One region of the Erwinia pyri genome, then DNA from elsewhere that is predicted to be linked to it. Evidence: predicted binding sites of a transcription regulator. Region 1 holds the regulator's gene; each other region holds the start of a gene.

Region 1 (7,212 bases):
GTCGCGCAAGGCGAGCCGACGATTATACCCGATCAAAGGACACTTCATGCTCGTAGCAATAGCACTATTAGTTATCGGTCTAGTTTTGCTGGTCTATGGTGCAGATCGTCTGGTATTCAGCGCCGCTATTTTGAGCCGGGCGTTAGGCATCCCTCCTTTGATTATTGGCATGACGGTGGTAGGCATTGGCACCTCGTTACCTGAGCTGATTGTCTCTTTCTCGGCAGCGATGCATGGACAGATGGATATCGCCGTGGGTACCGCTATGGGGTCGAATATCACCAATATTCTGCTGATTCTTGGCGGGGCCGCGCTGCTCCATCCGCTGACTGTCCACTCCAATCTGGTCAGGCGTGAACTGCCGCTGATGCTGCTGGTGACGCTGTTGTGCGGCGTCATGCTGTTTGATAATAATCTCAGTCGCCATGACGGTTTGGCGCTGATCGCTATCGCCATTGCTTACTTACTCTTCATTATAAAAATTGCGCGGAAAGCGGAGCGTGAAAACAACGATTCACTTACGCGTGAGCAGCTGGCTGAACTGCCACAGGATGACAGCGGCAACACGGTGGCGTTTTTGTGGCTGGCGGTTGCCTTAATTATTCTCCCTATGTCGACGCGGATGGTGATTGATAATGCCACCGTGATTGCGGACTTCTTTGGCATCAGCGAACTGGTTATCGGTCTGACGCTGATTTCAGTGGGCACCAGTCTGCCTGAACTCGCCACGGTGATAGCCGGCGCGTTGAAAGGTGAAGATGATATCGCAATCGGCAATCTGATTGGCTCTAACATCTACAATATTGCCATTGTGCTGGGCGTTCCGGCACTGATTCATCCGGGCGATATTGATATACACGCTTTTGCCCGGGATTACTGGGTAATGCTCGGCGTTAGTGCGCTCTTTACCTTGATCTGCTTACAACGCAGCCGCTGTATTGGCCGCGTGGCTGGCGCACTGCTGCTTTCTGGTTTTGTGGCCTGGGTTGCCCTGCTCTACTGGCTGCCCTCCGCTACCCTCTGGTAAAAAGGAATGGAAAATATGGCACCTGGCAATCCTGAACCCGGGTTTGACTTTCAGCAGGCTGGAAAAGATGTTCTGACCATTGAGCGTCAGGGACTTGAGCAGCTCGACCAGTACATCAACGACGATTTTACTCAGGCTTGTGAACGCATTTACAGCTGCCTGGGGAAAGTAGTGGTGATGGGAATAGGCAAATCGGGCCATATCGGCAAAAAGATGGCCGCTACCTTTGCCAGCACCGGCACCCCGGCTTTCTTTGTCCACCCTGCCGAAGCGAGCCATGGCGATCTGGGCATGGTCAGCGCGGGCGATATCGTGATTGCCATCTCCAACTCCGGCGAGTCTTCAGAAATTCTGGCCCTGATCCCGGTACTCAAACGGCTGCGCGTGTCGTTGATCTGCATGACCAGCAAACCCGACAGCGCAATGGGCCGTGCCGCTGATATCCATCTCTGTGTTAAAGTACCGCAGGAAGCCTGCCCGTTGGGCCTGGCCCCCACCTCCAGCACGACGGCTACGCTGGTGATGGGTGACGCCCTGGCCGTGGCCCTACTGAAAGCGCGAGGCTTCACCGCTGAAGATTTTGCCCTTTCCCATCCGGGCGGCGCACTGGGTCGTAAGCTGCTGCTCACCGTCAATGATATTATGCATACTGGCGACGAGATCCCCCATGTCAGCCGGGATGCCTCGCTGCGCGATGCTCTGCTGGAAATAACCCGTAAAAACATGGGCATGACGGTGATTTGCAATGACCTGATGAAAATCGAAGGCATCTTCACCGACGGTGATTTACGTCGGGTATTTGATATGGGTATCGATATCCAGACGGCCAGCATCGCCAGCGTTATGACCACCGGCGGCATTCGGGTGCGCCCTAATGTGCTGGCTGTGGATGCGCTGAACCTGATGCAGAGCCGCAACATTACGGCGGTGATGGTGGCGGATGGCGACCTGCTGCTGGGCGTGGTGCATATGCATGACATGCTGCGCGCTGGCGTGGTTTAACAAGGAACAAGAGACAAATGAGTACTGTTACAGGCTGGGTAAAAACCTGCTATGGCGACGTAAGCCAGGAAGTGATGAACCGCGCGCGCAATATCAGGCTGCTGATCTGTGATGTTGACGGCGTGATGTCGGATGGCGTGATTTATCAGGGCAATAATGGCGAAGAGCTGAAGGCGTTCAACGTTCGCGATGGTTACGGTATCCGCTGCCTGCTGACCTCCGATGTGGAGGTCGCCATTATCACTGGCCGTAAAGCAAAACTGCTGGAAGATCGCTGTGCAACGCTCGGGATTACGCATCTTTACCAGGGACAAACCGATAAGCTTTTGGCCTTCCGCGAACTTCTGGATACACTAGCACTTCGCCCCGAACAGGTGGCATATATTGGCGACGACCTGATTGACTGGCCGGTGATGGCGGAATCGGGTCTTAGCGTCGCCGTGGCTGATGCCCATCCGGTTCTGCTGCCCCGTGCAAACTATGTCACTCGCATTGCGGGCGGACGCGGAGCCGTTCGTGAGATTTGCGATCTGATTTTGATGGCACAGGACAAGTTTGATGAAGCCAAAGGGCAGTCTGTATGAGTAAAACCAGACGTTGGATTACGTTGTTACTGGCGCTGGTGGCCATCGTGCTGATCGGCTGGAACCTGGCGGGACCGGACGATAACGGAACGTCGGTTGCCGGCAACGATCAGGAACCCACCTATACCAGCCAGACCTCTAATACGGTGGTTTACAACCCGCAGGGCGCCCTGAGCTACAAGCTTGTCTCCGATAAAGTCACCTATTTTTCCGCAGAAGCCGTCAGCTGGTTCGATAACCCGGTGATGACCACCTACGATGAAAATAAAATTCCGACCTGGTCCGTGCGTGCCGACAAAGCCAAACTGACCAATGACCGTATGCTCTATCTCTATGGTCACGTTGAGGTCAACAGCCTGACGCAAGACGCTCAACTTGAGCGGATTAAGACCGATAATGCCGTAGTAAACCTCGTGACGCAGGATGTCACATCGGAAGATCAGGTGACGCTTTATGGCCGTAGCTTTAACTCTACGGGGATGAAGATGCGTGGAAATTTACGGAAGAAAACTGCCGAGTTGATTGAAAAGGTCAAAACCTCTTATGAAATCCAAAATGAAAAATAATCTTAAGTTTCTGACGCTCGGCCTGCTGCTGGCTGCCAGTCTTCCAGCCCTGGCGCTGACCGGAGACTCCGAAAAGCCGGTCAATGTTGACTCAGAAAATCAGGCTCTCGATATGCAGGGCAACGTGGCGACCTTTACGGGTAACGTCATTGTCACCCAGGGTTCGATCAAAATCACCGCGGATAAAGTGGTCGTCACCCGTCCTGGCGGCGACAGCAATAAAACTATCGTGGATGCCTATGGCAACCCGGCCACCTTCTATCAGCTGCAGGATGATGGTAAACCGGTGAAAGGCCATGCGCAGAAAATGCATTACGAGCTGGCGAAAGACTTTGTCGAGCTGACGGGTAACGCTTATCTGGAGCAGCTCGACAGCAACGTGAAGGGCGACCGCATCACCTATCTGGTAAAAGAGCAGAAGATGCAGGCTTACGGCAGCAGCGGCAAGCGCGTAACCACGGTGCTGGTCCCTTCTCAGCTGCAGGATAAAGGCACCCAGTCCTCCGGACAAAAAAAGAGTAACTAATCAGCTATGGCTACTTTAATTGCGGAAAACCTGGCGAAGGCTTACAAAGGCCGACGCGTGGTCGAAGATGTCAGTTTACAGGTCAAATCCGGCGAGATTGTTGGCCTGCTTGGCCCTAACGGCGCGGGCAAAACCACCACGTTTTACATGGTGGTAGGCATTGTGCCGCGTGATGCGGGCCGCATCATTATTGATGACGAAGATATCAGTATTCTGCCGCTGCACGCTCGTGCACGCCGCGGGATTGGTTATTTGCCGCAGGAAGCGTCGATTTTTCGCCGCCTGAGCGTCTACGACAACTTAATGGCCGTGCTGCAGATCCGCGAAGATCTGACTACTGAGCAGCGTGAAGATCGTGCCAACGAGCTGATGAATGAGTTCCACATTGAGCATCTGCGTAACAGTCTGGGGCAGGCGTTGTCAGGGGGAGAGCGTCGTCGCGTCGAGATCGCTCGCGCCCTTGCGGCCAACCCGAAATTCATTCTGCTTGATGAGCCTTTTGCAGGCGTCGATCCTATCTCCGTTATCGATATTAAAAAAATCATCGAGCACCTGCGCGACAGCGGGCTGGGCGTGCTGATCACCGATCACAACGTGCGTGAAACGCTGGCGGTGTGTGAGCGTGCCTATATCGTAAGCCAGGGGCATTTGATCGCACACGGCTCGCCAGAAGAGATTCTGGAGGATGAACAAGTTAAGCGAGTCTATTTGGGCGAAGAGTTCAGACTCTGATAAGGTGTTAAAACCCGGTAAGATTTTCGAGGAATCAGTATCCTGAATATGAAGCAAGGTTTGCAACTCAGGCTTAGCCAACAGCTTGCCATGACGCCACAACTGCAACAGGCCATCCGTCTGTTGCAGCTCTCTACGCTTGAACTACAGCAGGAAATTCAGCTGGCGCTGGAAAGTAACCCGTTGCTTGAACAAACCGACATTCATGAGGAAGTGGACGCGCGCGAGTATCAGGAGAAAGAGGCGCTGGATACCCGGGAAGCGCTGGAACAGAAGGATATGCCGGAAGAGCTTCCTCTGGATGCGACCTGGGATGAGATCTACACCGCCGGCACGCCTTCAGGCACCGGCACTGATTACCATGATGATGAGCTGCCGGTCTATCAGGGCGAAACCACGCAAACGCTACAGGACTACCTGATGTGGCAGGTTGAGCTGACGCCCTTTACCGAGACCGACCGGGCGATAGCGACCTCGATTGTTGATGCCGTGGATGAAACGGGTTATCTCACCGCCTCCCTGGAGGAGATCCTGGACAGCATCGGTAACGATGAGCTGAGCATGGACGAAGTGGAGGCGGTGTTAAAACGCGTCCAGCGCTTTGACCCGGTGGGCGTTTGCGCCCGCGATCTGCGTGATTGTCTGTTGGTGCAGCTTTCGCAGTTCGCTCCAGACGCGCCAAGCCTGAAAGAAGCACGGCTGATTGTCAGCGAACATCTGGATCTGCTGGCTAATCATGATTTCCGCAGCCTGATGCGCGTCACGCGGCTGAAAGAAGATGTGTTAAAAATGGCGATGCAGGTTATCCAGACGCTGGATCCGCGCCCTGGTCAGTCGATCAATACTACCGAGCCGGAATATGTCATCCCGGACGTACTGGTACGCAAAATGGGTCAGCGCTGGATGGTTGAACTCAATTCAGAGAGCGTGCCAAGACTAAAAATCAATCAGCAGTACGCTGCGCTTAGCGGGACCACCCGCAATGACAGCGACAGCCAGTTTATTCGCAGTAATCTGCAGGAAGCGAAATGGCTGATTAAAAGTCTGGAAAGCCGAAACGATACGCTGCTGAAAGTCACGCGTTGTATCGTCGATCAGCAGCAGGCCTTTTTCGAACAGGGCGAAGAGTTTATGCGCCCGATGGTGCTGGCCGACATTGCCAGCGCTGTAGAGATGCATGAATCCACTATTTCCCGCGTGACCACGCAGAAGTATCTGCACAGCCCACGCGGTATTTTTGAACTGAAGTATTTTTTCTCCAGTCACGTCAGTACCGAGGGAGGAGGCGAAGCTTCCTCCACGGCGATCCGTGCATTGGTTAAAAAATTAATCTCGGCGGAGAATCCCGCCAAACCTCTGAGCGACAGTAAGCTCACCACTCTGCTTTCCGATCAGGGGATCATGGTGGCGCGCCGTACCGTCGCGAAGTACCGAGAGTCTTTATCCATCCCGCCCTCAAACCAGCGTAAACAGCTGGTCTGAACGAACAGATAAGGAAGAGCATATGCAACTCAATATCACTGGCCATAAAGTGGAAATCACTGAACCATTACGGGATTTCGTTACCACCAAATTTGCCAAGCTGGAGCAATACTTTGACCATATCAACCAGGTCTACATTGTTCTGAAGGTCGAAAAGGTCACGCAGATAGCGGATGCTACGCTACATGTGAACGGCGGTGAGTTGCATGCCACCTCGGAAGAAAAAGATATGTACGCGGCGATCGACGGCCTGATGGATAAGCTGACGCGCCAACTTAATAAACACAAAGACAAGCTGAAGCAGCACTAAATTTCACTCAAACATTGATTATTTCTTCGTCACCCTTATTTAACAATGAGTGGTGACGTATGATAGCCGGCTCGTTTCCTTTCAGGAGCGGGCCGTTAATCAATCGGCCGTGCGGTCGTGCCTTAGCCCCCTCTCCCCTTCAGGGGTCAGAAAGGTTAAGTCATTTTGCCAGGCAGAAGTGAACACGTAAGTGAAACTATGATGAACAATGAATTAACACTGGAACTGAGCTCGGTCCTGAGCGTCTCCTGCACCCGCAGCGGCGTACATTGCCAGAGTAAGAAGCGGGCGCTGGAAATCATCAGCGAGCTGGCGGCTAAGCAGCTGAACCTTCCGCACCAGACCATCTTTGAAGCGATTCTGACTCGTGAACGCATGGGAAGTACCGGCATCGGGAATGGCATCGCTATTCCGCACGGCAAGCTGGTTGAAGATACCCTGCGTGCGGTAGGCGTTTTTATTCGCCTGGATCAGCCTATTGCTTTTGATGCTATTGATAATCAACCAGTGGATCTGCTTTTCGCCTTACTGGTGCCAGCCGATCAGTGCAAAACCCACCTGCACACGCTTTCGCTGGTAGCAAAACGTCTGGCGGATAAAACTGTCTGCCGTCGCTTACGCGCGGCCCAGACGGATGAAGAACTTTACGAAATCATGGCGGAAAGCCCTGAAGAGAGCCACTGATGCCACCGGGCTGGCTGATACCGGCTCATGGCAGCCTCTGGCCGACACGGGCGCCGGGTGAAAAGCCTGAGAACAGGCAAAATCGGGAGAATAAGTCATGGTGCTGATGATTGTCAGCGGTCGATCGGGATCGGGTAAATCTGTCGCCTTAAGAGCGCTGGAGGACATGGGCTTTTACTGCGTGGATAACTTACCCGTAGTTTTACTCCCTGAGCTGGCGAACTCTCTGGCCGACAGGAATATCTCTGCGGCGGTCAGCATCGACGTGCGCAACATGCCTGAGTCACCAGAAATTTTTG
Region 2 (7,212 bases), 1.6 Mb from region 1:
GGATCCGCTCTCTGCTCTCTGAAGCGCCTGCGGTAGAGGATGGCACCAAAGTGCTGCCTGAAGAGCGCGGGGCGATGCAGATCGCTATCCGGGAATTCTGTTATCCTGGCGCTCAGCATCCTTCCCTTCGCCACGTTAACGTCAGCCTGAAGCCGGGCCAGATGCTCGGCCTTTGCGGGCCAACAGGCTCCGGAAAGAGCACGCTGCTGAGCCTGATCCAGCGCCATTTCGATATTGATCAGGGGGATATTCGCTATCACAATATTCCGCTGACGCAGCTTCGCCTGGACAGCTGGCGCAGCCGGCTGGCGGTAGTGAGCCAGACACCTTTTCTCTTCTCCGATACGATTGCCAATAATATCGCGCTGGGGCGGCCCAGCGCTAAGCAGAGTGATATTGAAGAGGCGGCCAGGCTGGCAAACGTGCATGACGATATTCTCCGCCTGCCTGAAGGTTACGAAACGGAAGTGGGGGAGCGGGGCGTGATGCTCTCTGGCGGACAGAAGCAGCGTATCTCCATTGCGCGTGCGCTGTTGCTGGATGCCGAAATCCTGATTCTGGACGATGCGCTTTCCGCTGTAGACGGGCGGACAGAGCATCTGATCCTGCATAATCTCCGGCGCTGGGGGCAGGGAAGAACAGTAATCATAAGCGCGCACCGTTTATCTGCCCTGACGGAAGCCAGCGAAATCCTGGTGATGCAAAAAGGCGGTGTGGCACAGCGAGGGCAGCATGAGCAGCTGGCGGCTGCGCCAGGATGGTATCAGGATATGTACCGCTATCAGCAGCTTGAAGCGGCACTGGATGATGAAGAGAGCGAAAAGGGGGTCCCTCATGGCTAAAATGACCCAACTCTGGCCCACCCTTAAACGTCTTTTAAGCTATGGTTCCCCGTGGCGAAAATCCCTGGGCCTGGCCGTGCTGCTGCTGTGGATTGCGGCGGCGGCCGAGGTGCTTGGCCCGGTTCTGGTCAGCTACTTTATTGATAATATGGTGGCTAAACACCGCATGCCGCTGGGGCTGGCAGCAGGGCTGGCGGTCAGCTTCATTCTGTTGCAAATCCTGGCGGCTTCGCTGCACTACTGGCAGGCGTTACTGTTTAACCAGGCGGCGGTGGGCGTGGTTCAGCAGCTGCGAATGGACGTGATGGATGCCGCGCTGCGCCAGCCGTTAAGCGCTTTTGATACTCAGCCAGTAGGGCAGATTATCTCGCGCGTCACCAATGATACTGAAGTGGTCCGCGATCTTTATGTCACAGTGGTGGCGACAGTTTTACGCAGCGCAGCGTTGATTGGCGCGATGCTGGTGGCGATGTTCAGCCTTGACTGGCGTATGGCGCTGGTAGCGATTGCGATCTTCCCTGCGGTGGTGACGGTGATGCTGATCTATCAGCGTTACAGCACCCCCATTGTTCGTCGGATGCGCAGCTATCTAGCTGATATTAACAATGGCTTCAATGAAGTGATTAACGGCATGAGCGTGATCCAGCAGTTTCGCCAGCAGGCCCGCTTTGGTGAGCGGATGGGAGAGGCGAGCCGGTCACACTATCTGGCGAGAATGGAAACGCTGAAGCTGGATGGCTTTTTACTGCGTCCGCTTCTGAGTTTGTTCTCTGCCATGATCCTTTGCGGGCTGATGATGCTGTTTGGCTTCTCGGCTGAAGGCAGCATAAAGGTTGGTGTACTCTATGCCTTTATCAATTACCTGGGCCGCCTTAATGAACCGCTGATCGAACTCACCACGCAGCAGTCTATGCTGCAACAGGCGGTGGTTGCCGGGGAACGAATTTTTGAATTGATCGACGCGCCCCGTCAGCATTATGGTGCGGATACCCGGCCTCTCGCCTCGGGCGAGGTAGAGATCAAAGGGCTAACCTTTGCCTATCGTGACGAGCGCAATGTATTAAGTGATATCTCGCTCCATGTGCCCTCGCGTCATTTTGTTGCGCTGGTGGGGCACACGGGCAGCGGTAAAAGCACGCTGGCCAACCTGATGATGGGCTACTACCCGATACGTCACGGCGAGATCTCTCTGGATGGCAGACCCCTCAGCCAGCTCAGCCACAGTATGTTACGTCAGGGCGTGGCGATGGTTCAGCAGGACCCGGTGGTGCTGGCGGATACCTTTTTCGCCAATATCACTCTGGGCCGTGACATCAGCGAGGAGGCGGTGTGGCAGGCGCTGGAAACGGTGCAGCTCGCCGAACTCGCCCGCAGCCTTGCCAACGGCATCCATACCCGGCTGGGCGAGCAGGGGAATAATCTCTCCGTCGGCCAGAAGCAGCTGCTGGCGATGGCTCGGGTACTGGTGGCTGCGCCGCAGATCCTTATCCTGGATGAGGCGACGGCTAATATCGATTCTGGTACTGAACAGGCGATTCAAAAAGCGCTGAAAGCCGTGCGTAAACAGACCACGCTGGTAGTGATCGCCCACCGCCTTTCCACGATTGTTGAGGCTGATACCATTCTGGTTCTGCACCGTGGATGTGCTGTGGAACAGGGTAGCCACCAGGCGCTGCTGGAAAAACAGGGCCGCTACTGGCAGATGTACCAGTTACAGCAGGCTGGCGAAGAGCTGGAAGCGGGCGAAGAAGCGTAATTTCCTACCGCTTCGCTGCACCACAATCAGGCGAAAGATCCCCTCAAATCCGCCTTCTGCACAGAATTAAAGCGTAACGCACCATAATGGTGCGTTTTTTCTGCCCGGATTTCATTGTGGCCTGGCTGGTGTGAGGAGAATGCAGGTAAGAAACTCAGAGCCGGACTGACTAATCGTCTGAAAAATGCCATTTTATAATTTATGGCACAGCCTTTGCTTTAATCCCTCCGTGTCGGGCGCATCAACCATTTTCAATACCTGGAGGGGATCGTATGAAGCTGGTTACCGTGGTAATCAAACCGTTTAAGCTGGAAGACGTGCGTGAAGCATTGTCCTCTATCGGTATTCAAGGGCTTACCGTTACCGAAGTAAAAGGTTTTGGTCGCCAGAAGGGGCATGCAGAACTTTATCGCGGTGCTGAGTACAGCGTGAACTTCCTGCCAAAAGTAAAAATAGACGTTGCCATTGCAGATGACCAGCTTGATGAAGTGGTTGATGTCATCAGCAAGGCGGCCTACACCGGCAAAATTGGTGACGGTAAGATTTTTGTTGCGGAACTGCAGCGTGTCATCCGTATTCGCACTGGCGAAACGGACGAAGCTGCGCTGTAGGGGCTAAGAATAGTGATGGGATGGGATAAAATGAATAAAAAAATTGCTACATTCGGCCTCGCCAGCCTGGCATTATTACCCTCGCTTGCGATGGCTGCGGCACCCGCAGTGGCTGATAAAGCCGATAACGCCTTTATGATGATCTGCACCGCCCTGGTGCTGTTTATGACTTTACCAGGCATCGCCCTGTTTTACGGCGGTTTAATCCGCGCTAAAAACGTTCTCTCCATGATGACCCAGGTTGCCGTGACCTTCGCTATGGTCTGCGTTTTATGGATGGTTTATGGCTATTCGCTGGCTTTCAGTGAAGGTAACGCCTTCTTTGGCGGCTTCAGCATGGCTATGTTGAAAAACATTCAGCTGACGGCGCTGGTGGGTACCTTCTATCAATATATCCACGTCTCATTCCAGGCCTCATTCGCCTGTATCACCGTGGGGCTGATTGTAGGGGCTATCGCTGAACGCGTTCGCTTCTCCGCCGTGCTGATCTTTGTGGCTATCTGGCTGACCTTCTCTTATCTGCCTATCGCGCACATGGTCTGGTCAGGCGGTCTGCTGGCTCAGGACGGCGCGCTGGACTTCGCTGGCGGTACTGTTGTACATATCAATGCTGCTGTTGCGGGACTGGTGGGTGCTTACCTGGTAGGCAAACGCGCTGGCTTCGGTAAAGAAGCCTTCAAGCCCCATAACCTGCCAATGGTCTTTACCGGCACCGCCATCCTGTACGTGGGCTGGTTTGGCTTCAACGCTGGCTCTGCCAGTGCAGCCAACGAAATCGCTGGTCTGGCCTTTATTAACACCGTAATGGCTACCGCAGGCGCGATGCTGAGCTGGACCTTCGGTGAGTGGGCGCTGCGCGGCAAGCCTTCACTGCTGGGCGTCTGCTCTGGCGTGATTGCCGGTCTGGTCGCTATCACCCCAGCCTGTGGCTATGTCGGCGTGGGCGGTGCACTGATTATCGGTATCGTGGGTGGTCTGGCTGGTATCTGGGGTGTGACCACCCTGAAGAAATGGCTGCGTGTTGATGACCCTTGCGATGTGTTCGGCGTGCACGGCGTGTGCGGCATCGTTGGCTGTATTCTCACCGGCGTCTTCGCTTCCTCTTCACTGGGTGGCGTGGGGTACGCAGAGGGTGTGACGATGGGCCATCAGGTCTGGATCCAGCTGTTCAGCGTAGGCGTCACCATCGTCTGGACCGGCGTGGTTGCCTTTGTCGCCTTCAAAGTGGCAGATATGATTGTTGGTCTGCGTGTTCCGGAAGATCAGGAACGTGAAGGTCTGGACGTGAACAGCCACGGCGAGAATGCTTATAACCAGTAACAGACTGGCTGAAAGAAGATAAAGAAGAACGGCTCCCTCGGGAGCCGTTTTTTTATGGCTGTTTCGCTTCGCGGAGGCGCATCACTCCTTCCTGCACGGTAGAGGCAACCAGCGTGCCATCCTGCGTATAAAACTCCCCGCGAACAAACCCTCTGGCGCTGGAAGCAGAGGTACTCTCCACGCTGTAGAGCAGCCACTGATTCAGGTCGAAAGGGCGGTGGAACCACATTGAGTGGTCGATAGTGGCGACCTGCATACCAGGCTCCAGGAATCCTTTACCATGCGGCTGCAGCGCCACCGGCAGAAAATTGAAGTCTGAGGCATAGCCCAGCAGATATTGATGGATCCGCTTATCTGCCGGCATGGTGCCGTTGGCACGGATCCAGACATGCCGGGTCGGCTCATCCACATGACCCTTTAACGGGTTGTGAAACTTCACCGGGCGGATCTCAAAAGGCTTTTCAGAGAGGAACTTCTCGCGCGCTCTTTCTGGAATGAAGTGGGCTAACTGCCTGGCCATCTCGCTTTCGCTGGTCAGGTTATCTGGCCCGGATACTTCCGGCATCAATTTTTGATGCTCAAATCCGCTTTCCGGCGCCTGAAATGACGCGGTCATGTAAAAGATGGGATGTCCATTCTGCACTGCGCTGACCCTTCTGGCGCTGAAGCTTTGTCCGTCACGCAGCGTTTCCACATCATAGATAATCGCTTTCTGACTGTCGCCGGGACGTAAAAAATAGCTGTGAAAAGAGTGAATGATCCGGTCCGCTGGCACGGTCTGTTTTGCCGCACAGAGCGCCTGACCGACCACCTGACCACCAAACACCTGGCGCAATCCCAGGTCTTCGCTCTGGCCGCGGAACAGCCCCTCTTCCAGCTTTTCCAGATTCAACAGATTTAACAGGTTTTGCAAAGCCTGACTCATGGCGGCCATCCTCATTGATCGTCTTGCCTTCAGTGTGCGAGATCCGACCAGTTAAGGTCAACGGGTCAGCAAAAATTATCTTTGCTTAAAGGAGGATAAAAAGGGTGCCAGGCAAAGATCAGTAACTTGTGCCAGAATTAAAGGCAACAGGGCAGCAAACCGCTGCTCTTCAGGCTAACAGAAACATCAACCTCTACATTGATAGCAAGGAGATTAAATCAATGAAAGTCTGGCCAATGTTAACGGGTGCCGCGCTGGCGGTTGCACTCTCAGGATGTGCTGATAAAGGGAGGGACGTACCTACGGCCACGCTGGCTTCTCAGGTAGCGGGTGAGCAGGCCACGCTACGGCAGCCTAACGTGAGTGGTACTGTTTATATCCGCCAGCGCGTGGCGCTGCCACCGGATGCGGTCCTGACCGTCACGCTCTCTGATGCTTCTATAGCCGATCAGCCTTCAAAAGTTCTGTCACAACGTGCAGTCAGGACGGATGGCAAGCAGGCGCCTTTCAAGTTTATTCTGCCGTTCAACCCGGCTGATATTCAGCCAAACGCGCGCATTCTGCTGAGCGCGGCGATTACGGTGGACGGTAAAATGATGTTTATTACCGATAACGTCAAACCGGTGATTAATAACGGCGGTAATAAGCAGGAGTTGTTACTGGTTCCGGTCCCTTCGAGGGCTATGCCGACGCAAAGCGGGGCGGTGACCACCGTACCTTCAACTTCGCCAACGCAGATTACCCCTTCCTCATCGGTACCTGCGCCAAGCTCAATGTAAGCTTTTCCGCCCCTGCGGGGGCGGTTATCCTTCCCAGCGATAGCGGCTGAGCGCCACTTTCCCTTCCGCGCTGACATCAATGCCTTCCTGAAGCAGAGCATGACGCTGCCGATCCAGATTGTCACCCGTTAAAGAGATTTTGCCCAACCTGTTGATAACCCGATGCCAGGGAAGTTTACTGCCTTCTGGCAGGCGTTTGAGTACGCCGCCTACCTGTCGGGCCGCTCGTGGAGATCCCGCCAGACGGGCGATATCGCCGTATGTGGTGACTTTACCGGCGGGGATAGCGGCAAGAATTTGGTAGATGCGCTGCTGAAAAGTATCGAAGTGATCCATAAATTCTCCCTGATTCGATCTCAACAATAATCGAAACGACAGAACATCTGAAGCGATTTCATAAAGTTACCAGACTCTGCTTATACCGCGATGCATCGGCTTTGAAAACAAGCAGATAGCAGAGAGAAGGGATTTGCACAAGAAAGCAACGGTCATCCGACACAGGCTTGCAATTGCCTGAGCCTTCATTGATAATGCCCTCGCTCCATCTGATGGAGCACTCAATGGGGGCCCGGTTGGTTCTCCCGCAATGCTAACTTGTGAACTCGGTCAGATCCGGAAGGAAGCAGCCGCAGCAGGTGACGCGTGTGCCGGGATGTAGCTGGCAGGGCCCCCACCCAATTCTGCTTTACCTGCCAGCCTTATCTTTCTTATCAAACAAACCTTAGCGAACGAATTTCCAGACGGATACCGGTATTTTATCGTAAAGCTTATTCATCGTCAGTTCAGCCAGACGGTGATCCGCCGCAGAATAAAATACGGCCAGTTCATTATCGGATAATTCGTATTTGTTTTTTTCGATCACCCGCTCAAGCGTGTCAATAGAACGACACCGTCTTAAACGCATCAGATAATCAGTTTTAGTAAGGAGTTTATCTGTCATTGTTAAACCGTAGAAAAAATAAAGGGTTGCTAAAATGAA
Region 3 (7,212 bases), 220 kb from region 1:
ACGCTGAGTAAGCCCGCGCTCCAGAGCTGGCGGATCTGGGAATAGTAGGGATGTTTATCGGTCAGATGGTACTGCTGAGCGGTGCTGAAACTGTCCGCCGGGTAGATCATCACATCTAACGGCAGCCCCACCGAGATGTTACTCGCCAGCGTGGAGTCCATTGAGATCAGCGCGCACTGCATCGCCTGGTCCAGCGGCGTATCAAAACGCAGGACGCGGTCGATGATCGGCTTGCCATATTTGCTCTCGCCAATCTGGAAATAGGGCGTGTCGGTACTGGATTCAATAAAGTTGCCCTGAGGATAGATCTGGAACAGGCGCGGCTCTTCGCCCCTGATCTGGCCGCCCAGCATCAGCGTTCCGCCAAACTCTTCGCCATCCCGCTTAATCACCTCCCGCAGTGTCTCCCCGACCAGCAGAGCGACGTCATACATTGTTTTGCAGCTCATCAGGTTGGGTCTTCTGGCATCTTCACACCCGCGCCGCAGCAGGCTGAGGGCGCTTTGCGTGGTGGCGAGGTTGCCAGCGCTTTGCAGAACCAGCGTGCGCTCATCATCCTGCTGGAAAACATGAAGCTTGCGGAAGGAGGAAATATGGTCAACGCCCGCATTGGTACGGGAGTCGGAAACAAAAATCATCCCTGACGCTAAACGCATTGCCACACAGTAAGTCATAGTTTGCCCGATAAAATAATCACTGCTGCGAATTCACCAGGTGCACCGCAGCCACCGCTGACATCTCTTCACTGCCTCCGCCCAGCCGCATACCCCGCACCGGGCAGGCATCCATATAATCCACGCCCACCGCCAGCTTGAGATGCTGACGCGTGCTGCGGGTATTATTGGTGATGTCAAAACTGTGCCAGCTGCCATCCACCCAAGCCTCTACCCAGGCATGCGTGGCTACATGTTCAACAGTATCAGTATAAAGGTATCCGCTTACATAGCGAGCAGGGATATGCAGGCTGCGGCAGCAGGCCAGAAACACGTGGCTGTGATCCTGACAAACGCCGGTGCCTGCGGCAAAGACTTTTGCGGCGTTGTCGGTCACCGTGGTGCTGCCGGGCTGATAGGGCATTTTAACCAGCAGCTCACCCATTAACCTTTCCAGCGCGGCCAGCGGGGCTTCAGGCCGGAAATAGCGCAGAGCAAAATCGCGGATGGCGCCATCGGGCTGAGTCAGCGGCGTGATGCGCAGAAACACCAGAGGTGAGAGACAGCTGTCCTGTTCTGGTGACCTCTCCTCCTCCGTGATTTCCACCACCCCGCGCGCCTCAATTTCAATCGACTGGTGCGGCGTATCAAGCGTCAGCACATGCAGCACGTTGCCGTAAGTATCCGTGGTACAGATCGCCCGATCGGGCAGAACCAGATCCCAGGAGAGGATCTGCTGATGCACGGAGTTCTGCGGCGTCAGCCGCAGGTACTGCGTGCTTTGCTTCACCAGCGTCTGATAGCTGAAGCAGGTTTTATGCGCAATATCGAGTTTCATTTCGCCTCCAGGTAGGTCTGTTGAATGCTCTCCGCAATGGTGCCCAGATCGCCCAGAAAATCGCGCAGCCAGATGTGGATCCCTTCACTGACCAGCGATTCATAAGAGGTAAAGCGCAGCCCGGCATCCAGTACAGTGACCAGCCGCCGGGGACGGTTCTCTCCGCTGCCGCCAATCAGATTGAGCTGGTTGGCGATCTCGTCGATACAGGATCGCAGGGATCGCGGGCTCTCTTCGCGCAGGATCAGCATTTCGTTAACGCTGTCGCTGACTAACGCCTGTTTATAGATGGTGTGATAAGCCTCGCGGGCCGAGACGGATCGCAGCAGCGTATCCAGCCGGTAGTACTCCCGCACCGAATCGTCATCCTGTTCGGTAAGCGCATGCGTGACGTCGAGCAGGCGCGCGGTACAGTCAGCCCGCTCCAGCAGCGTGCCCAGCCGGATAAAGCTCATGGCATCGCCGCGCATCAGCGTGCCAAACATCGCGCCACGAAACAGGTGCGAACGCTCTTTTACCCAGTCAAAAAACGCATCGGCACCGATGCTGCTGACCCCCTGCCGCCGCAGCTTGCGCATCTCTATCCAGCTTGAGTTAATGCTTTCCCACACCTCGGATGAGAGGCTGCCGCGTACCGCATGAGCGTTATTCCACGCCGCTTCCCAGCAGCAAAAGATACTGCCAGGGTTGCGCTCATCCAGCACAAAAAAGTTGAACAGCTGCGGCATCGCCAGCCGGTCATTCAGCGTCCAGAACAGCTCGCCGGTGCTGGTGAGATTGAGCGGAACGCGCAGTTCGTCATCATGGGTGCTGCGAACCGGCATCAGCGACAGCCGGTTGGTCACGTCGAGCACCCGCGCTATATTTTCGGCACGCTCTAAATAGCGCGCCATCCAGTAGAGGCCACTGGCTGTGCGACTCAGCATGCGTCATCCTCCAGAACCCAGGTATCTTTCGTGCCGCCGCCCTGCGATGAGTTCACCACCAGCGACCCTTCCGTCAGCGCCACGCGGGTCAGCCCGCCCGGCACCAGACGGATCTCCGCGCCGCTGAGGGCAAAAGGTCTGAGGTCGATATGGCGCGGTGCCAACCCCTGCGCCACAAACGTGGGACAGGTAGAGAGCGCCAGGGTATGTTGCGCAATGTAGTTTTGCGGCCTGGCAATCAGCAACGAGCGAAACGCCTCAAGCTGCTTCTGGCTGGCGACCGGGCCAATCAGCATGCCGTACCCGCCAGCGCCGTGAACCTCCTTCACCACCAATTTTGGCAGATTTGCCAGCACCCAGGAGAGTTCGTCAGGCCGACGGCACTGCCAGGTTGGCACGTTATTCAGGATCGGCTCCTCCGCAAGGTAAAACCTCACCATATCCGGCACGTAAGGATAGATCGATTTATCATCAGCCACGCCAGCGCCGATAGCGTTTGCCAGCACCACGTTTCCGGCGCGATAAACGGAAAGCAGCCCCGGTACGCCCAGCATCGAATCGGCCCGGAAGGCGAGCGGATCGAGAAAAGCATCATCCACGCGGCGATAGATCACGTCCACTTTGCAGGGGCCTGCGGTGGTACGCATCATCACGGCGCCATCCTTCACGAAGAGATCGGCACTCTCTACCAGCTCAACGCCCATTTGCTGCGCCAGGAAACTGTGCTCGAAATAGGCGCTGTTAAAGCGGCCCGGCGTCAGTACCACCACTATCGGATCGTTTACTGGCGAGCTTTCACGCAGGGTTTGCAACAGATGCGAGGGGTAACGTTCAACGGGGGCAATACGCTGCTGCGCGAACAGCTCCGGATAGAGCCGCATCATCATTTTGCGGTTTTCCAGCATGTAGGAGACGCCGGAGGGGGTACGCAGATTATCCTCCAGCACGTAGTATTCGCCATCGCTGTTGCGAACCATATCGACGCCGCAGATGTGGGCATAGATATCACGGTGCAGGTTAATGCCCTGCATACAGGGCTGATACTGATCGTTTACCAGCACCTGCTCCGCCGGAACGATCCCCGCTTTGAGGATCTGCTGATCGTGATAGATGTTGTGCAGAAAGGCGTTAAGCGCCTGAACGCGCTGACGGATGCCTTTATCCAGCATCGCCCACTCGCTGGCGGGGATGATCCTCGGCACGCTGTCAAACGGGATCAGCCGCTCGGCACCGCCATCCTGGCCATAGACATTGAAGGTGATCCCTACGCGGTGAAACAGCAGTTCAGCCTCTTCCCGCTTGCGGGCGATAGCCTCCCGATCGGCTTTTTGCAGCCAGTGCCAGTAGTCGCGATAGTGCGGGCGATGCTGACCGTTTCCCAGCAGCATTTCATCATAAAAGGGGGATGCTGCCTGATAGCCTTGATTCATGATTTCCCTTCCACTGTCGGTGAACTCATTACTGAATTGCACAAACCGTGCCAGTTGCCGGGCAGAAGGCGCAAGTCTGTGGCGGCTGCAACACTTTGCTGATTAATTTTGGCGTCAGGAGGTCTGACGTAAAGGTGGGAACAGAGTGAAAAAGCAGAAGCGCACCAAATCAGTGCGTTCCGCTGCGGCGATTAATGGGTTTCCAGCGGGTGCCAGATTTCGGTGACGGCACCTTCCCCACCGGTAATGGGATCGTGCTGAGGCATGGGAACCCGCTTAATTTCTGCTACAGCCTGGTCCAGCGGTTCCTGCTCGTCACGGCGGGTTTCTGGCTGCATTACGCGTGGGTAAGCGCCTACGGCAAAGAAATCCTCGCTGGCGGCCAGCTGCTGATGACCAACGCCTGCCGGGATCAGCACCGCATCGCCCGCATAGAGAGTTACCGCCCTGCCCGTTTCTCCGCCAAACAGGATCTGCGCCCATCCGGCGGCAATGCCCAGCAGTTCATGGGTATTGGGATGATAGTGGGTATAGGGGAAAATCGGATAGCGCCAGCGTGGCAGCCACTGATGGCTGGCGAAAAGGTCTTCAAAAAAGCGGGCCATATCTTCCACTTCCTCAGAGGCGACCTGAGGATAGATGATCAGCGGCAGGGGATTATTGGGTACGCCGCTGGCAGGCTGAAACGTCATATATTGCGGATTAGTCGAGGTCCCGGACGAGAAGGTTCCGGCGGCAAACGACATCAGAGTAAGCAAACAACCAGATTGCGGCAGCATACGCCGTCTCCTGCAGGGGGAAAGTGTTAATCAATTGTGGCAAATAATAGAGGATTTGCAACGTCGCCAGCAGAGGAGCGATCACATAACTCACTAATTTAACGGAACTTAACTCAAATCAATCCCGTTAACGCGCTTCTGGCGTTCCCGCTTTGTTGCCGAGACGCTTCTGCCGCTGCGGGTTCAGAACAGAAACCGATAAACTGTTATAGCCAGATGGTGAATAACTGTGACTGCTAAGGGTTTGCGTTTTGTGGTCTACTGGCGGTAGTCACGAATGAGGTGAAAAAAATGGAAGATGTAAAACAGATATTACTGCGCGAGATCGACACGTTAAACCGCGAAGAGAAGCGCGATAACAAGCCGCGCTTTAGCTTTACGTTTCTTAAAAATCATCCCGGGTTGTGGGCATCAATGTATGTCTGCTATGCGCTGACCGTGGCGCTGATCTTCACCACGGAATTCCTCGGCTGGCCTGCCTTCTGGGGAGCGACGATTTTTGTCCTGCTGATGAGCGGCCTGATGCTGCTGGACGTCAATCCGCGCTACCGGTTTGAGGATATCGACACATTGGATCTGCGCGTCTGCTACAACGGCGAATGGTATTATGACCGTACGCTTTCCGAACAAGCGGTGCAGGAGATCCTTACCAGCAGCAAAGTGACCGACTCCGTTAAGCAGGGCATTAAAAAACTGCTTTCGCTGAAGGGCAAAGTCGATTTTTATGACGTCTACCACCTCACCTGGGGTCAGAAACGCGCCTCTACCGTCTGATTCCGTCAGGGCCAGCTTGCTGGCCCTGTTGCTATCCTCTTTCCCTGAAACCTGCCTGTCATAACAACAACGTCATGGCTCAGCCCGCACTCAGAGCATCTCCGCGATCAACCCGCCTAACATAGCCACTGCCGCTTCCTGCGTCTCCCCCCACTCCCAGGAGGCATTAAAGCGGAAATAGTTGGCGTACTGCTCGCCAGAAGAGAACATCTTACCGGGTGCAATACTGATATTAAGATCCAGCGCGCGGTAATAGAGTTCGGTGGTGTTGACCTGTCGTGGCAGCTCAATCCAGAGAAAATAGCCGCCCTGGGAATCATTGATTCTGGCTTCGCCGGGCAGATGACGCTTCAGCGACTGCCGCGCCTGATTCTTGCGCTGCTCCAGCACCAGCCGCAGCCTGCGCAGATGGCTGTCGTAGCTGCGGGTCATCAGATAGTTCGCCAGCGCCAGCTGCATCGGCGCGCTGGTAGAGAGGGTGCTCATCAGCTGCAGACGCTGGATACGCTGTGCGTGCTGCCCGGCCGCTACCCAGCCAACGCGAAAGCCCGCTACCAGGTTTTTCGAAAATGAGGAGCAGTGCAGCACGCTTTGCTGCTGCTCAAACGCTTTCGCCGGCAGCGGCTTTTCACTGCCAAACCAGAGCTCGCTGTAGACATCATCTTCAATCAGCGTCACCTGATGCTGCGTCAGAATCGAGACCAGCCGCTGCTTCTTCTCTTTGCTGAGCGTATGCCCCACAGGATTCTGCTGGTTGGTCATCATCCAGCAGGCTTTGACTGGCCAGCGCTCCAGCGCCCGCTCCAGCTCCTCCAGATCCATGCCGTGCTGCGGATCGGTGGCAATAGCGACCGCCTTCAGCTTCAGCCGTTCTATTACCTGCAGCGCGCCATAAAAGCAGGGGTTCTCAATGGCCACCCAGTCGCCAGGTTCGGTGACCGCCTGCATGCTCAGATTCAGCGCTTCCATTGCGCCGTTAGTGATAACAATCTCCTCCGGCGAAACCTGAATGCCCTGCAGGGCATAGCGCTGCGCCAGCGTTTTGCGCAAGGCTTCGTTACCGGGCGGCAGGTTATTCAGCGCATCGGCTGGTTTAAGCGTGTGGGAAACGGCAGAGAGCGAGCGCATAAGCTGGCGCTGCGGAAACAGTTCGGGATCGGGGAAGGCGGAGCCAAACGGCAGGATATGCGGATCGCGGCACGCCTGCAGCACATCAAAGATAAATTCGTTGATATCGACCGATTCCGCCAGCTGCACCTTCTGGTGGCTGGCGGGCTGGCTGAGAAACTCCGCTCGCGGGGCCACGTAGTAGCCCGACTGCGGCCGGGACTGGATCCAGCCCTGGCTCTCCAGCACCTGATAGGCGTGCATCACCGTCATCAGGCTCATGCCGCTCAGGGCGGCTTGCTCACGCAGGGAGGGCAGTTTTTCCCCGGGCAGCCAGATTTCCTGAGAAATCTGCTGCTGGAGCCGATCGATAAGCTGCTGGTATTTTGCCAAAACTGTTACATATCCAGGTCGGGTATCCGGCAACTATTATAGGTGCGATGCGGCAGATTAAACAGCGTCCTGCATCGTTGCTACCCGCTCTTTTTTAAGCGAAGGCAGGACTTCCCTCTCCGTTTCACCGACGTAGTGCTTCAGATCAGGGACCTGGTCAGGCGGGATCGGCCTTCCCAGCAGATAACCCTGTAGCGAATTGCAGCCCAGGCTGGTCAGGAAAGCCTGCTGCTCCGCTGTTTCCACGCCTTCGGCCACCACTTTCAGATTCAGCGTCTGCGCCAGAGCCACAATGGCGGTGACAATGGTGGC

The links. Region 1 encodes sigma-54, which starts transcription at its own class of promoters, with help from an activator protein. Its sites were predicted from a motif close to GTTGGCACANNTTTCGCTNT; they were not measured.
Positions count from the first base shown of each region.
Region 2: the regulator sigma-54 is predicted to act here: its motif matches at 2,799-2,818, upstream of glnK (P-II family nitrogen regulator).
Region 3: the regulator sigma-54 is predicted to act here: its motif matches at 3,883-3,902, upstream of Q3V30_RS03520 (circularly permuted type 2 ATP-grasp protein).

Region 1 covers NZ_CP132353.1:529,243-536,454, reverse strand. The annotation lists gene Q3V30_RS02555 (calcium/sodium antiporter) at 47-1,027, shown strand; gene kdsD (arabinose-5-phosphate isomerase KdsD) at 1,043-2,029, shown strand; gene kdsC (3-deoxy-manno-octulosonate-8-phosphatase KdsC) at 2,047-2,613, shown strand; gene lptC (LPS export ABC transporter periplasmic protein LptC) at 2,610-3,179, shown strand; gene lptA (lipopolysaccharide ABC transporter substrate-binding protein LptA) at 3,157-3,705, shown strand; gene lptB (LPS export ABC transporter ATP-binding protein) at 3,712-4,437, shown strand; gene rpoN (RNA polymerase factor sigma-54) at 4,486-5,919, shown strand; gene hpf (ribosome hibernation promoting factor) at 5,942-6,229, shown strand; gene ptsN (PTS IIA-like nitrogen regulatory protein PtsN) at 6,431-6,913, shown strand; gene rapZ (RNase adapter RapZ) at 7,011-7,212, shown strand, end outside.
Region 2 covers NZ_CP132353.1:3,403,233-3,410,444, reverse strand. The annotation lists gene Q3V30_RS16205 (SmdA family multidrug ABC transporter permease/ATP-binding protein) at 1-842, shown strand, start outside; gene Q3V30_RS16200 (SmdB family multidrug efflux ABC transporter permease/ATP-binding protein) at 835-2,598, shown strand; gene glnK (P-II family nitrogen regulator) at 2,871-3,209, shown strand; gene amtB (ammonium transporter AmtB) at 3,225-4,529, shown strand; gene tesB (acyl-CoA thioesterase II) at 4,582-5,454, opposite strand; gene Q3V30_RS16180 (YbaY family lipoprotein) at 5,676-6,233, shown strand; gene Q3V30_RS16175 (MGMT family protein) at 6,258-6,569, opposite strand; RNA gene ffs (signal recognition particle sRNA small type) at 6,804-6,900, shown strand; gene Q3V30_RS16165 (HHA domain-containing protein) at 6,955-7,173, opposite strand; gene tomB (Hha toxicity modulator TomB) at 7,203-7,212, opposite strand, start outside.
Region 3 covers NZ_CP132353.1:745,157-752,368, reverse strand. The annotation lists gene Q3V30_RS03535 (proteasome-type protease) at 1-674, opposite strand, end outside; gene Q3V30_RS03530 (transglutaminase family protein) at 694-1,491, opposite strand; gene Q3V30_RS03525 (alpha-E domain-containing protein) at 1,488-2,417, opposite strand; gene Q3V30_RS03520 (circularly permuted type 2 ATP-grasp protein) at 2,411-3,847, opposite strand; gene Q3V30_RS03515 (cupin domain-containing protein) at 4,039-4,626, opposite strand; gene Q3V30_RS03510 (YlaC family protein) at 4,918-5,400, shown strand; gene Q3V30_RS03505 (aminotransferase-like domain-containing protein) at 5,491-6,900, opposite strand; gene Q3V30_RS03500 (putative bifunctional diguanylate cyclase/phosphodiesterase) at 6,958-7,212, opposite strand, start outside.